Regions from separate parts of the Kocuria sp. APC 4018 genome, predicted to be linked through region 1. Evidence: riboswitches for the same ligand, from Rfam matches in the RefSeq annotation. Region 1 holds a riboswitch; each other region holds the start of a gene.
What was found. A riboswitch is a leader RNA that binds a small molecule or an ion and turns the genes downstream of it on or off. The one in region 1 is predicted to bind thiamine pyrophosphate.
Positions count from the first base shown of each region.

Region 2: it holds a riboswitch for thiamine pyrophosphate, as region 1 does, so the genes downstream of both, QL985_RS04345 (ECF transporter S component) here and thiO (glycine oxidase ThiO) in region 1, are expected to answer to the same signal.
Region 3: it holds a riboswitch for thiamine pyrophosphate, as region 1 does, so the genes downstream of both, thiC (phosphomethylpyrimidine synthase ThiC) here and thiO (glycine oxidase ThiO) in region 1, are expected to answer to the same signal.

Region 1 covers NZ_JASDCY010000018.1:4,917-9,515, reverse strand. Annotated here, with positions in the region: gene moeB (molybdopterin-synthase adenylyltransferase MoeB) at 1-260, opposite strand, end outside; gene QL985_RS05120 (thiazole synthase) at 257-1,234, opposite strand; gene thiS (sulfur carrier protein ThiS) at 1,237-1,521, opposite strand; gene thiO (glycine oxidase ThiO) at 1,587-2,858, opposite strand; TPP riboswitch at 2,849-2,972, opposite strand; gene thiE (thiamine phosphate synthase) at 3,104-3,766, shown strand; gene QL985_RS05100 (DUF393 domain-containing protein) at 3,782-4,201, opposite strand; gene QL985_RS05095 (PhzF family phenazine biosynthesis protein) at 4,198-4,599, opposite strand, start outside.
Region 2 covers NZ_JASDCY010000014.1:33,339-37,937, reverse strand. Annotated here, with positions in the region: gene QL985_RS04355 (energy-coupling factor transporter transmembrane component T) at 69-872, opposite strand; gene QL985_RS04350 (ATP-binding cassette domain-containing protein) at 869-2,467, opposite strand; gene QL985_RS04345 (ECF transporter S component) at 2,464-3,087, opposite strand; TPP riboswitch at 3,144-3,250, opposite strand; gene QL985_RS04340 (DUF4235 domain-containing protein) at 3,418-3,690, opposite strand; gene mnhG (monovalent cation/H(+) antiporter subunit G) at 3,820-4,185, opposite strand; gene QL985_RS04330 (monovalent cation/H+ antiporter complex subunit F) at 4,182-4,451, opposite strand; gene QL985_RS04325 (Na+/H+ antiporter subunit E) at 4,448-4,599, opposite strand, start outside.
Region 3 covers NZ_JASDCY010000041.1:11,561-16,159, reverse strand. Annotated here, with positions in the region: gene QL985_RS08370 (L-lactate permease) at 1-321, opposite strand, end outside; gene thiC (phosphomethylpyrimidine synthase ThiC) at 582-2,336, opposite strand; TPP riboswitch at 2,432-2,543, opposite strand; gene QL985_RS08360 (hypothetical protein) at 2,743-3,639, shown strand; gene QL985_RS08355 (succinate dehydrogenase cytochrome b subunit) at 3,845-4,567, shown strand; gene QL985_RS08350 (fumarate reductase/succinate dehydrogenase flavoprotein subunit) at 4,567-4,599, shown strand, end outside.

The DNA of each region.
Region 1 (4,599 bases):
TGGCGCTGCAGGTTGGAGACGGACACGACGTCGTCGTCCACGACGCCCAGGGTTCCCACACCGGCGGCCGCAAGGTACTGCAGTGCGGGTGCGCCCAGGCCGCCGGCGCCGACCACGAGCACGCGCGCGTTCTTGAGCCGACGCTGTCCCTCCGGGCCGAACTGCGTGAGCGTGAGGTGGCGCGAGTACCGTTCGAGCTCCTCGCGGGTGAGATCTGCGGCCGGTTCCACCAGGGGGTCGAACGGGGAGGGAGCACTCATCGGGTGACGTCCCCCGCGGCCTCGGCCACGGACCGGGCGGGCCAGTCCCCGCGGGGAGCGTCCTCGCCCGCGCCGATCCGCCCGGCCATGGGCGAGGACGCCAGAGCGTGGGTGCGACGTGCGATCCGTCCCGCGCCGCGCGCGAGCAGACCAGCCTGCACGGCGTGCTTCATGGCGTGGGCCATGGCCACCGGGTCCTGGGCGCGGGTCACCGCAGAGGCGAGCAGCACGGCGTCGCACCCGAGCTCCATGGCCAGCGCCGCCTCGGACGCCGTGCCGATGCCGGCGTCCAGCACCACGGGCACGCCGGCACGCGAGGCGATCAGCTCGATGTTGTGGGGGTTCAGGACGCCTAGTCCCGTGCCGATCGGCGCACCCAGGGGCATCACGGCGCTGGCCCCGGCGTCCTCGAGGCGCAGCGCGAGCACGGGGTCGTCGGACGTGTACGCGAAAACCTTGAAGCCGCGCCGCACGAGCTTCTCGGTGGCGTCCAGCAGCTCCACGCCGTCCGGCAGCAGGGTGTCCTCGTCGGAGATGATCTCCAGCTTGACCCAGTCCGTCTCCAGCGCTTCGCGTCCGAGCTCTGCGGTCAGCAGCGCGTCCCGGGCCGTGTAGCACCCGGCGGTGTTCGGCAGCACCCGGATGCCGTGGCGGCGCAGGATTCCGTACAGGCTGTCCTGCGGGGCCCCCGACGACGACGCCGCCGCACCCGTCCCACCGGTGGCTCCCGTTCCGCGCGGGCCGCCTCCGTCCACCCCCGCTCCGGAGCCACCGGGAACGGAGGCGGCACCCGGCCGCGACGGGCCGGGGGAGAAGCGACGCAGGGCCACCGTGGTCAGCTCGGTGCCGGAGGCCAGCAGGGCGCGCTCGAGCATGGCGAGGTCCGTGAGACCGCCGGTGCCCATGATGAGCCGTGAGGTCAGCTCCACCCCGGCCACCGTCAGCGGCGCTGTGCCCAGATCCTTGTCCGTCATGCTCAGCCTCCCTGCACCGCGGTGACGACCTCCACGGACTGCCCCGGTGCCACGGAGGTGGTGGCCCACAGGGAGCGGGGGACCACGGTGTCGTCCACGGCCACGGCGATCCCCAGGGGGTGCCCGTCCGCGGCGGTGCCCTGCGGCGTGATCTCCCGGCCTGTCAGCTGTGCCACCGCATCGGTGAGGGTGAACCCCTCGTGGACCTCCACCGGGGAGCCGTTGATGCTCGCGGTGCCCGGACCGACGTCCTGCCGCGGCGCGTGGGGCTCGCCAGTGGCGGGCACCGGTCGCCCGGGGTCCGGAGAACCGGGCTCGGCGCCGGCCTCTGGTGTGTGCGGTGCAGGGGCGCTCATGCGAGTCCTCCCGAGAAGTCGGTGGTGTCGTGCAGGTCGTCGTTCGGGCGGGAGTGGCGCCCCGGATCCGTGGCGGCGAGGAACTCCACGTCCCGCTGGTGGTCCACCTCGGGATCCAGAACCCCGGTCACGAGTTCCGCCGCGAGACGGGAGGCCACGGGGGTCAGCAGGATGCCGTGGCGGAAGTGCCCGGTGCTGATCACCAGCCCGGCCACGGAGGTGGTTCCGAGGTAGGGGAGGTCGTCCGGGGTGCCCGGGCGGGCCCGGGCCATCATCTCCAGGACGTCGCAGTCGTCGATCGCGGGAACCACCGCGCGGGCGTCCCGCAGGAGCTGGTGGACGCCTCCGGCCAGCACCGACTCCCGGCCGTCCTCGCGGTTGGTGGCACCGACCACCAGTGTGCGGTCCACGCGCGGGACCATGTAGACCGGGCGGCCCATGACCTGGGCGCGCACCGTGCGGGTCAGCAGGTGCTCCTCACCGGGTCCCAGCACGGAGTCGGGGACGCGCAGCCGCAGGATGTCACCGAACACGGGTCGCAGCCGCAGCTCCAGGTCCTCGGGCAGCCCGCCCATGGTGTTGGCCGTGAGCCCCGAGGCCACCACCACCGCGTCCGCGGGGATCCGTTCGCCGTTGTCCAGGAGCACACCCTCCACCCTGCGGGGGCCCTTGCGGGGCACCTGCACCGACTCCACCCGGTGGGTCAGCCAGGTGACCGGGCCGGCATCCGCGGCGCCCGCGAGCGTCTCGGCGTGCGGTGCGTTGAGGGCCTCGACCATGGCGGCGGCCAGCATCCGCGGGTCCACCTGACGGTCGGAGACGATGCGCACGGCACCCCCGAGCCTGGGGGCGAGCGCGGGTTCCATGGAGCGGGCCTCGCGCGTGGAGATCTCCTCCACGTCCATGCCCGAGGCGATCTGGTGGGAGGCGAGGTCGGAGAGGGACCGGGCGTCCGCGGCGTCGGCGGCGACCACCAGCGTCTCCTCCGTGCGGTATCCCGTGGCGAGTCCCGTGGCCGCGGCCACCCGCTCCACGAAGCCGGGGTACTCCTCGGCGGACGCGCGCATCAGGGGGTAGAGCCGCTCCTGGCCGTACTGGGTCTCCGCGACGGGTGCCAGCATCCCCGCCGCGGCACGTGTGGCGCCCCACGCGGGCTGGGGGTCGGCCACGGTGACGGCAACCCCGCGGCGTCGCAGTTCGAGCGCTGTGGCCAGGCCGATCAGACCGGCCCCGGCCACCACCACGTGGGCGGGCGTGTTCTCGGGCATCTCTTCCTCCCTCCGGCGGCATGATCCGCGTCAGGTGACCGGTCGGCGGCTCACGCCCTCTCAGCCCGCTGCGGTGGTCCGTGCGGACGGGTGCGGGCTCCCGTGGAACTCGTCGGGCGGCACGATGCAGGGCGGCCGGACGACGCCGCCAGTCTAGTCCTCCCCGTGGCCCCCGTCCCCGGGGAATTCGCGGGGAGCAGATCGCTCGCCGCGCGCCCTGTGCCGGTTCGTGCCACGATGGCGGCATGGCACAGATCGAGGACCAGGGACGACGACGCCGCGAGAAGCTGCGGGACACGCGGCTCTACGTGTGCGTGACCGCACGACGGGAACGCGGTGACCTGCGGGAGTTCCTGCACGCCGCATACGCGGGCGGGACGGACATCATCCAGCTGCGGGACAAGACGCTCGAGGCGGCCGCGGAGATCGAGGCCATCGGGGTGCTCGCTGAGGTTGCCCGTGAGCACGGCAAGCTCTTTGCGGTGAACGACCGCGCGGACGTGGCCCTGCTGACCGGCGCGGACGTGTTCCACGTGGGCCAGGGGGATCTCACCACGCAGCAGGCCCGCACGGTGCTGGGTCCTGACGTGGTGCTCGGCCGCTCGTGCCACTCGCCCGCCCAGGTGGATGCCGCGCTCGCGGATCCCGGGCTCGACTACTTCTGCACCGGACCGGTCTGGGAGACCCCCACCAAACCGGGACGGGCCGCGGTGGGCCTGGAGCTGCCCCGCTACGCCGCGGAGCACGCCGGGGACACGCCGTTCTTCGCGATCGGGGGTGTCGACGCCGCCCGGCTCCCCGCCGTGCTCGGCACCGGGGCCTCGCGCATCGTGGTGGTGCGGGCGGTCACCGAGGCCACCGATGTCACCGCCGCCGCGCGCGAACTCCGGGACGCGCTGCCCGCCTGACGGGGGAGGCGCCGGTCAGCGAACGGCACCGCACTGCCCGGGATGCTGCTCGCACCACGGGGTGACGCCCGGAAAGCGTCCTCGGTGAGCGGCCACCCAGCGGTAGACGGCCTCCTGGGTGCGGGCCACCAGCGGCAGCCCGTAGAGCGCGCCGAAGAAGCGTGTGCCCAGGGCTGTGTCAAGGATGCTCGCAACTGCTCGGGCACCGCTCACCGCGAGCCCGCCGTCGCCCTGCGGGTCCCCGGGCCCGGCGGGGACCGCCCAGACCGAGGCGTCGCACTGCTGCGGGGTCAGGCCGAAGCGCTCCGGCACGCCCGGGTGCTGCCACGCGTGCAGCTCGATCCGTCCGTGGCGGTCCAGGTGTTCCACCCAGCCCACCGCGCGGGTGCAGAAACCGCACCGGCCGTCGAAGACCACGTGCAGCCGGGTGCTCACAGGACCACGCTCCCCGAGACGCACACCGTGCAGTGCCCACCCACGCGCACGGCACCCGTCGCATCCGCGCTCACGCGGACCAGCCCTCGACGACCCATCCGGGTGCCCTGACGTGCGGTGTAGTCCTGCGGGGCGCGGCCGGTCCGCACGAGCCACTGCGCGAGACCCGCGTTGAGGCTGCCGGTCACGGGGTCCTCGTACCCGGTGGCCCCGGGCACGAACGCGCGCACCTCGAAGCGGTGCTCCGCGCTGTCGGGGGCGGGGCCGAGCACTCCCACCTTGTGCGCACCGAGTGCGGCGAAGGTGGGTTCCAGTGCGAGCACCTCGTCCGCGGAGCTGAGCAGCAGCGCGGCCCACCCCGGTCCGTTGTCCACCCACTGGTGCGCCACCACCTGGTC
Region 2 (4,599 bases), on a different contig from region 1:
GCACTTCCCCCCACTGGCCACCTCCGGCGCGCAGAGAGCCGTCACGCCGGGCGGCGTCGGCGGCGGCCTCACTGCCAGATGAAGCGGTGCGTGCCCAGCGCCAGGGAGACCACCAGGGCACCCACCGCGGCGAGCACCACGGCGGTGCCCACGAGAACGTCCACGCGGCTGCAGTGCAGACTCCGCGCCCACGTGCGCGGCCCGGCGCCGAAGCCACGCGCCTCCATGGTCATGGCCAGCCGCGTGGCCCGGCGCAGGGACTGGACGAGCAGGGCGAACGCCTGACCGCCAAACTCCTGCGCGGCCCCCACCGGGCCGCTCCGGCCCCCCGCGCCGCGTGCCCGGCGGGCGGATGCGAGCACGCTCCACTCGGTGACCATGACCTCGACCAGCCGCATGGCCGCGAGCGCCGCGAGCACGAACCGCGCCGGCAGTCTGAGGGTCTGGGCGAGCCCGTCCGCGAGATCCGTGGGGTCGGTGGTCAGCAGCACGGTGATCCCGGGCAGGGCGATCGCGAGTCCGCGCAGGGCGATCGCGCCGCCCGCGGCCAGGGACCCGGTGGTGATCGTGAGCCAGCCGACCTCCACGAGGACCGTGCCGCCCGCGGGCGAGAGCATCGCGGTGCCCCAGCCGCTGATCAGCGCGGCCACCGCGAGGGGCCACAGCAGCCGCAGCAGCCGCCACGGGCCGAGCCCCACCCCCGCGAGGAGCACGAGCTGCCCCGCGAGGGCCACGGCGTTGGTCACGGGGTCCGCGCTCACCACGATCACGAGCGTGATCAGCAGCGCCCCCAGCAGCTTGACCACCGGGTTGGCGCGGGACAGCAGCCCCGTGCGGGGACCGAACATGGACGGCGCCACGGGCGTGCTCATGAGCCGAGCCTCACGTCCTGCGCCTCCAGCGCCGCCACGAGGTCGCGGTCGTGGGTCACGGCGACCACCGCCGTGCCCCGGTCCATCTCCGCCACGAGCAGGTCCACGAGCTCCCTCCAGGTCTGGGCGTCCTGGCCGAACGTGGGTTCGTCCAGGATCAGCACGCGCGGGGCCGCCGCGAGCACGGTGGCCACCGACAACCGGCGCTTCTGACCACCGGACAGCGTGAACGGGTTGGCGTCCGCGAGGTCCTCGAGGCGCAGGCGACGCAGCAGGTCCTCCACCCGGGCGGCGTCGTGCTCCGGCAGCTCGTCCTTCGAGGCTCCGGCGCGGCGCAGCAGCTGACGCGGTCCGAACTCGAGCTCGGCGCGCACGGTGGGACGCAGGAACTGGTGCTCGGGGTGCTGGAAGACCGTGCCCACGCGCGGGATCAGCTCCCCGCCATCCCACAGCGAGGGGTCCTGCGGCGCGCCGTCCGCGAGCGCCGCGGAGGCCCGCACCGTGCCGCGCACGGGCACGAGCAGACCCGCCAGCGTCAGCGCCAGGGTGGACTTGCCCGCCCCGTTCACGCCGGTCACGGCGAGCGCACGGCCCGCGCGGACGTCCAGGCTGATGCCCTCGGCGGCCACGGGCGCGTCCCAGCCGTCCAGGGGGTCCACAGCCGCGTCCGTGCCGCGCCGCCAGGCCTTCCGGGCACGACGCCGCCTGCGGGCGATCTCGCGCCGCGTCGGCTGCACGCGGGAGACGGCGAGGTCCCGGGCGCTCAGCAGCACCTCCCCGGCGTCCGGGCCGCGGGTGTCCGCCGGGGCGGGTGCGCGCGTGGTCGGAACCCAGCCGGGCACCCACGTGCCCTGCTCCTGGAGCAGGTGGCGGGCGTCGTGGAGGGTCTCGCGGGTGGGACCGTCGAAGGCCACCCGGCCGTGCTCGTCCAGCACGATCACCCGGTCCACCACGGGTTCCCACAGGGCCACCCGGTGCTCCACGACCACGAGCGTGATGCCGTCCCGCAACACCGCCTCGGAGACAGCCCGGCACAGCTGCTCCGCGCCCTCCTGGTCCACGCTCGCGGTGGGCTCGTCCAGCAGCAGCAGCCGGGGTCGCATGGCCATGACTCCCGCGAGCGCGAGGCGCTGCTTCTGCCCGCCGGACAGGGCCGTGGTGGAGTGCGCGAGGGGCAGCGTCAGCCCCACCCGCGCGAGCGCCTCGTCCACGCGGGGCCAGATCTGCTCGGGGGGCACCGAGATGTTCTCCAGCCCGAACGCGACGTCGTCCCCCACGCGGGAGAGGATCACCTGGGTCTCGGGGTCCTGGTGCATGAAGCCCACGGCCCCGCGCGCCTCCCGTGGGTCCACGCCGTCCACGCTCAGCCCGCCGGAGCGGGACTGCCCGTCCGGATCCTGTTCCACCCCCGCGAGGGCCTGCAGCAGCGTGGACTTCCCGGCGCCGGACGGCCCCAGCAGCAGCACGCGCTCCCCGGGTTCGAGCACGGCGGTGACGTCACGGAGGCTCGGATCCTGACGGCCGGGATAGTGCCACCCGAACCGCTCCAGCCGCACGGCCGCACCCGTGGGCGCTGACCCCGCCGGTTCCGTCATCGACGGCGCGTGGCGCCGGAGGCCAGGGCCCCCAGCACCCCGGTGGCCTGCAGCGCGCGCACCACGAGCCACATCAGGGCACCGGCGATCACCGCACCGGAGAGGGTGGTGAGCGCGGCGTAGACGACCTTCTGGTCCAGGGCCCACTCATAGTTGTACATGATGTCCTCGCTCGCCCCGAGGAACAGTCCGGAGAGCGCACCGGCCGCGGTGGCCACGGCCAGGCCGAAGCGGCGGTAGCCCGTCAGGAGGAACACGAGCTCCACTCCGAGACCCTGGACGAGACCGGAGATCACCACGGTCCACCCGAAGTGGGTTCCCAGGAAGCCCTCCAGCACCGCCGCGAGCAGCTCGCAGAACAGGGCCGCGCCGGGCTTGCGGATGATGAGCGCGCCCAGGGTGCCCGCCACGAGCCAGCCGCCCGAGATGAGCCCCGCCGAGGGCGGATACGCCACCGCGGCCGTGGAGACCACGGGGTACAGCAGGTTGGACCACATCCAGAAGATCACCGCGCACGCCGCGGCGAGGACCGCCGCCACCACGATGTCCACGACCCGCCAGGACTGCGTGCGGGCGGTACCCCGTGCGGTTCCAGTGGGGGTGCTGCTGAGCTGCGTCATGAGAACTCCTCCTGAAGGTTCCAGGAGGGGAAGAGCCCCCGCGCACCGCGGACGGGCTCTTGAGATGCTCGACTCCCTAGCGCCGGTATGAACCGGATCAGGTTCGAGGGTCTGCGCTCGCGCGCACTCTCAGCGCCTCGGTGGCGCTCCCCTGTCGTTGAGCCACCAGTCTAGACCACCACGGCGGTCGGCCGGGGTGCTCGAGGCGCCCCGGCCGACCGCTGTGGTGCGGGGTGCGGGCCGTGCACCGCACCCCGGTCCCGCGGAGTCCCGCCGTGAGGACGCGCCAAGCGCGTGGCCTCGCCGGCGGGAGTGCCGCGGGAGCAGGACTCAGATCTCGGCCTGCGAGGACTTCGAGGAGTCGTTGTCGTCGGACTGCATCTTGGACACCTGGCGGGCAATGCCCACCTTGATGACCGTGCCCACCACACCGGTGATCATGGCCCAGATGATGATGTCGCGCCAGGCCTCGTCCTCGTCCGGGTTCTTGGCGGGGGGCTCGTTGCCCGTGACCTGCTTCCACGCCACGGTCAGAGCCTTGTTGGCCATGGCCACGCCGCCCAGGGAGGCCACCGTGCCGAAAATGTCCATCGCCTTGTTCATGGGATTCTCCTCAGTTCTCGAAAGTGCCGCCGGCGCGTGGTGGCCGGCGGCGTCGTACTCCCACCCCAGCATACGAACCCGTGAGCCGGGGTGGTGTCACCTGCCCGGGTGGCGCCACCGCGTGTGTCGTCAGTCGGGCCGGTCCTCACCGGCGCGGGCCACCACGTCACGCAGCTCGTCCGCCACGAGGTTCTCCTCGTGCAGGTGCTTGGAACGGTAGGCCGCACGGCCCACCATGTGCGCGGAGACCGGGACCGTGAGCAGCTGGAAGATCCACGCGAGGACCAGCAGGGGGATCATCCGGGGCTCCCCGCTGGCGAGCGCGAGGGCGGTGAGCAGCAGGAGCAGCCCGAAGACCTGGGGCTTGGTGCCCGCATGCATGCGGGAGAGCAGATCGGGGAAGCGCACGAGGCCCACCGCGGCCGCGAGCGACATGAACGTCCCCGCGACCAGGCACACCACTGCCGCGACGTCCGTCACCGTGTGCCAGTTCATGAGCGGTCCAGCCCCACGTTGCGCGCCACCGTGACCGAGCCCAGGAACCCCACGAGGGAGACGATCACGAGCAGCACCAGGTTGTCCGTGTGGCGGTGGTACACCATCTCCACGGCCAGAGCGGCGCCCACGATGGCCAGGAGGACGTCCGTGGCGATCACCCGGTCCAGCAGGGACGGCCCCTTGGCCAGGCGGTAGATGGTGCCCGCGGCCGCGAGCGCGAGGATCACACCGCACACCCACACGGCGACGTCGGACAGGGTCATGACCGCTCCTCTCCGGGCCCGCTCCCGGCCTCGTCCATGTCTTCGGTGGGGGACTCGACGGCGCCCGTGGCCTCCGTGCGGTCGGGGTCACCCTTGACCGGCAGCAGCGCCAGGTCCTCCCGCGAGCCCATGATGCGGATCCAGGCGG
Region 3 (4,599 bases), on a different contig from region 1:
CCCCGCGATCGAGGAGCGGATGATGTCGAAACGCCCCGAGCGCACGCTCAGCCGGTACAGCCACACGGCCATCACGATGATGTACGCGATGGGCCACAGCGCGGTGAGCAGGCCCAGCAGACCGGCCCCCGCCACGGCGGTCACGGGCATGTGGAACACGAACAGCGCCACAAGCACCTGCACCACCAGGGCGATGACACCCGACTTCAGGCCCGTGAGCTTGAAGAGCATCATGCACGCGAGGAACACGACAATGGGAATGGCGGCCACCAGGGCGGTCAGGGGCAGGCTGCCCAGGGTGTCGAGCGATTGGGTCCACATGGCGTCCTCCACGACGTCCGGCGAGTGGGCGGGTTGAGACCCAGGCCGCCGACGACGCCGCTGGGCACCCCCGGTCGCTCACGGTCGGGCAGGCGCGCCGCGGGGTGGATCGGGAGCCGCGCAGACTCCTGCCCCACCGTCCACGGCGCCCTACCACAACGCCTTGATCACGGGCTCAACGCTAGTCCTGCGGGGGCCGTTTGATGCCTGGCCACCCCGAGAAAATCGCCAAGTGTGAGGCAATACACCCGCCGGTGAGATCAGGGACGCACGGGCTCCTCGCCCCGGACCGTGGGTTCCGGGAGGTACACCTGTCCCCCGGCGGCGAGGAACTCCTGGCTCTTGCGCTGCATCCCGGCGATCGCGGCCTGGTTCTCCGCGCTGCCGTAGGTGTCCCGGATGTCCTGGGAGATGCGCATGGAGCAGAACTTGGGCCCGCACATCGAGCAGAAGTGGGCGGTCTTGGCGGGCTCGGCGGGCAGGGTCTCGTCGTGGTACTCCTGCGCGGTCACCGGGTCCAGCCCCAGCCCGAACTGGTCCCGCCAGCGGAACTCGAAGCGTGCCTTGGACAGCGCGTCGTCGCGTTCCGTGGCGCCCGGGTGGCCCTTGGCGATGTCCGCGGCGTGGGCGGCGATCTTGTAGGTGATCACGCCGGTCTTGACGTCGTCTCGGTTGGGCAGGCCCAGGTGCTCCTTGGGGGTCACGTAGCACAGCATCGCGGTGCCGTAGCGAGCGATCTCCGTGGCACCGATCGCGGAAGTGATGTGGTCGTAGCCGGGAGCGATGTCCGTGGCGAGCGGGCCCAGGGTGTAGAACGGGGCGCCGTCGCACAGCTCCTGCTGGCGCTCCACGTTCTCGCGGATCTTGTGCAGCGGGATGTGGCCGGGACCCTCCACCATCACCTGCACGTCGTGCTCCCACGCGCGCTTGGTCAGCTCGGCGAGGGTGTCCAGCTCGGCGAACTGGGCGGCGTCGTTGGCGTCCGCGATGGAGCCGGGGCGCAGGCCGTCGCCCAGGGAGAACGCGACGTCGTACTGCGCGAAGATCTCGCACAGCTCGTCGAAGTGCGTGTAGAGGAAGTTCTCCCGGTGGTGCGCCAGGCACCAGCCGGCCATGATCGACCCGCCGCGCGAGACGATCCCGGTGACGCGCTCGGCGGTCAGCGGCACGTAGCGCAGCAGCACGCCCGCGTGGACCGTCATGTAGTCCACGCCCTGCTCGCACTGCTCGATCACGGTGTCCCGGTAGATCTCCCACGTGAGCGCGTTGGCGTCCCCGTCCACCTTCTCGAGCGCCTGGTAGATGGGCACGGTGCCGATGGGTATCGGGGAGTTGCGCAGGATCCACTCGCGCGTGGTGTGGATGTCGTTGCCCGTGGAGAGGTCCATGAGCGTGTCCGCGCCCCACTTGGCGGCCCACTCCAGCTTGGCCACCTCCTCGCTGATGGAGCTGGTCACCGCCGAGTTGCCGATGTTCGCGTTCACCTTCACCAGGAACTTCCGCCCGATGACCATGGGCTCGGACTCCGGGTGGTTCACGTTCAGCGGGATCACCGCGCGCCCGGCGGCCACCTCCTGGCGCACCAGTTCCACGTCGCACTGCTCCCGCAGCGCCACGAAACGCATCTCCGGGGTCACGACGCCGCGGCGCGCGTAGTGCATCTGGGTCACGCACCTGCCGGGCCGGGCCCGCCGGGGCTCCGGCTTCCTCCCCCGCCACTGCTGGGACGGTACACCGCGGCGCACGGCGCTGCGGCCGTCGTCCTCGAGCTTGAGGCCGCGGGCCTCGTAGACCTCGGTGTCGTCCCGCTCCTCGATCCACGGCGCCCGCCAGGGCTCCAGCCCCTCCTCCGGGACGCTGCCCGGGCCCATCGTGCGGTACACCTGCAGCGGGTGGTTGGGTGTGCCGTCCGGGGCGTCCAGCTGGTGGATCTCCGTGACGGGCACCTGGATGCCGTGCTCCGTGTCCTCCAGCCACGCCAGGCGGTGGGACTCGTGCTGCTCGGTCTGCTGGATGGTCTTGTCCCCGGGGGCGTCCTGTAGGCCGTTCTCCGTGGAGGTCTCGGACGTCGCAGAGGTCTCGGGGGCAGATGTGCTGGGGGTGTGCGAAGGCAAGGCCGTTCCTCACTTCCTACGCCGGTACGAGCCGGTTCAGGTTCGACGGTCCCGGGCAGCACTGGCCCGATCTCAGCCCCCGCGTCTGGGGCTCCCGTGTGGACGGTCACATGTCTAGCACACATCCGGCGGTGAGAGGGCGACCCCGCAGCATTCCCTTGGCTGGCCTCTTGCCGCCGTGATCGCGGCCCGTCCACGGCGCCGCCACGCCCGTGGCAGTATCGTGGCGCGCGAGGCGGGTCGTGCGGTCCTGATCGCGCCGTCCTGCCCGTGCCTCAGCATCCCCCTGACCAAAGGCTTGTCCCCCATGGCCCTGACCGTCCGCAAGAAGCGCTTCATCGGGCGCATGATCGGGCACGCCACCAACCCGGTGCGGGTGCACTGGCGGACCTGGCGCCGTCAGGAGCAGCGTCACACCATCGGTGGCGTGGAGATCGTGCTGCCACCGGAGCACAATCTCCCCTACTACCAGCGCCGGGATCCCACGTACGACGCGTACGCCATCGACCTGCTCGCCCGGCTCGCGGCCGGGAACCGGCACGTCGCGGTCATCGACGTGGGGGCGAACGTGGGAGACACCGCGGCCGCCGTCCTCGCTTCGGACCCACGGAGCTCGGTGATCAGCGTCGAAGGTGATCCAATGTTCCTCGGCTACCTGGCCCGCAACCTGGCTGCGCACGCCGAGCGCGCCACCGTGGTGGAGGGGTTCGTGGGACCGGTGGGCACGCGGGTGTCCTTCAGCCGCGCCGGCTCCACGGGCGGGTTCCAGCCGGAGGAGGGCGCCGGCGGGCACGCCGTCGAGGACTGGGTCTCCCCCGCATCGCTGCTGGCCATGCCCGCCCCCGAGGACCTGGTGGTGTGGAAGAGCGACATCGACGGCTTCGACATCCACGTGTTGGTGCACCACTGGGACGCCATCGACTCCCGCTGCGACGTCCTGTGGTTCGAGTACGACTCACCGCGCACCCTGGGTGACCGCGCCGACGACGAGCGCCTGATCCGGGCCCTGGCTGCGAGCGGTCGCACGCTTCTCGTCCACGACAACCTGGGCCGCCGCATGGTGCAGCTGCCGCCCGGTGACAGCACTGGGCTGCGCACGCTCTCCCGCTGGCTGCACGAGCAGGTGGACGGTCACGTGGTGGTTCCATACCTCGACGTGTGGGCCCTGTCCCCTGAAGCGGTTCAGCTTCTCCAGTGCGACTGAATCGACGACCGAAAACGATCCCGAGAATTGCTCAGACTGCTGATAAACAGGCGCAGTGCACTGACCATTGACGCGTCGACAATTACGCGGGAAATACGCTGACCCGCCCGCCCCATTCGCCGTCTTTCGCAGCTCCCAGGAGTAGCGTGAAACACGTACCTGACGACTTCAAAGACTGCGGTTCAGGCACTGACGAGGGGCGATCATGACGGCAACTGTGCACCGAGACCACCGGACATCTTCCACACCGGGCAGACGCCTGCCGGTGTCGAACTTCGCGGCGAAAACCACGATGGCCGTCACCGGACTCATTTTTGTGGGATTCGTGTTCGTCCACATGTACGGCAACCTGCACATCTACCGCGGGCAGGAAGAATTCGACCACTACGCGCACTGGCTGCGCGAGATCGCCATGCCGCTGCTGCCCTACTCGGGCATGCTGTGGATCCTGCGGGTGGTCCTGCTGGTCAGCCTGGCGCTGCACCTCGGGTGCGGCCTGCTGCTGTGGACCCGCGCCCGCCGCGCCCGTGGGGCGTTCCCCCGCAAGGGCCTCCGGCGTCCGGACGCACTGATGGCGCGCTACATGCTGGGCACCGGCATCGTCATCCTGCTGTTCGTGATCTTCCACATCCTCGACCTCACCCTGGGGGCGCCACCGGCCGCCACCGGCTCGTTCGAGGCCGGCTCGGCGTACGCCAACCTCGTCGCCAGCTTCCAGCGCCCCGTGGTCGCGGCGTTCTACATGCTCACGATGCTGGTGCTCACCGCCCACGTGGCCCACGGCACGTGGACCGCCGCCAACGACCTCGGTGCCACGGGCAGGCGGCTGCGCCAGGTCGCCGCCTGGGTGGCCGGGCTGGTGGCGATCGCCATCTGCGTGGGCAACGTGACCATCCCCCTCATGGTTCTGCTGGGAGTGATTCAGTGATGACGGCATCCACGCAGGCCCAGGCCCTGCTC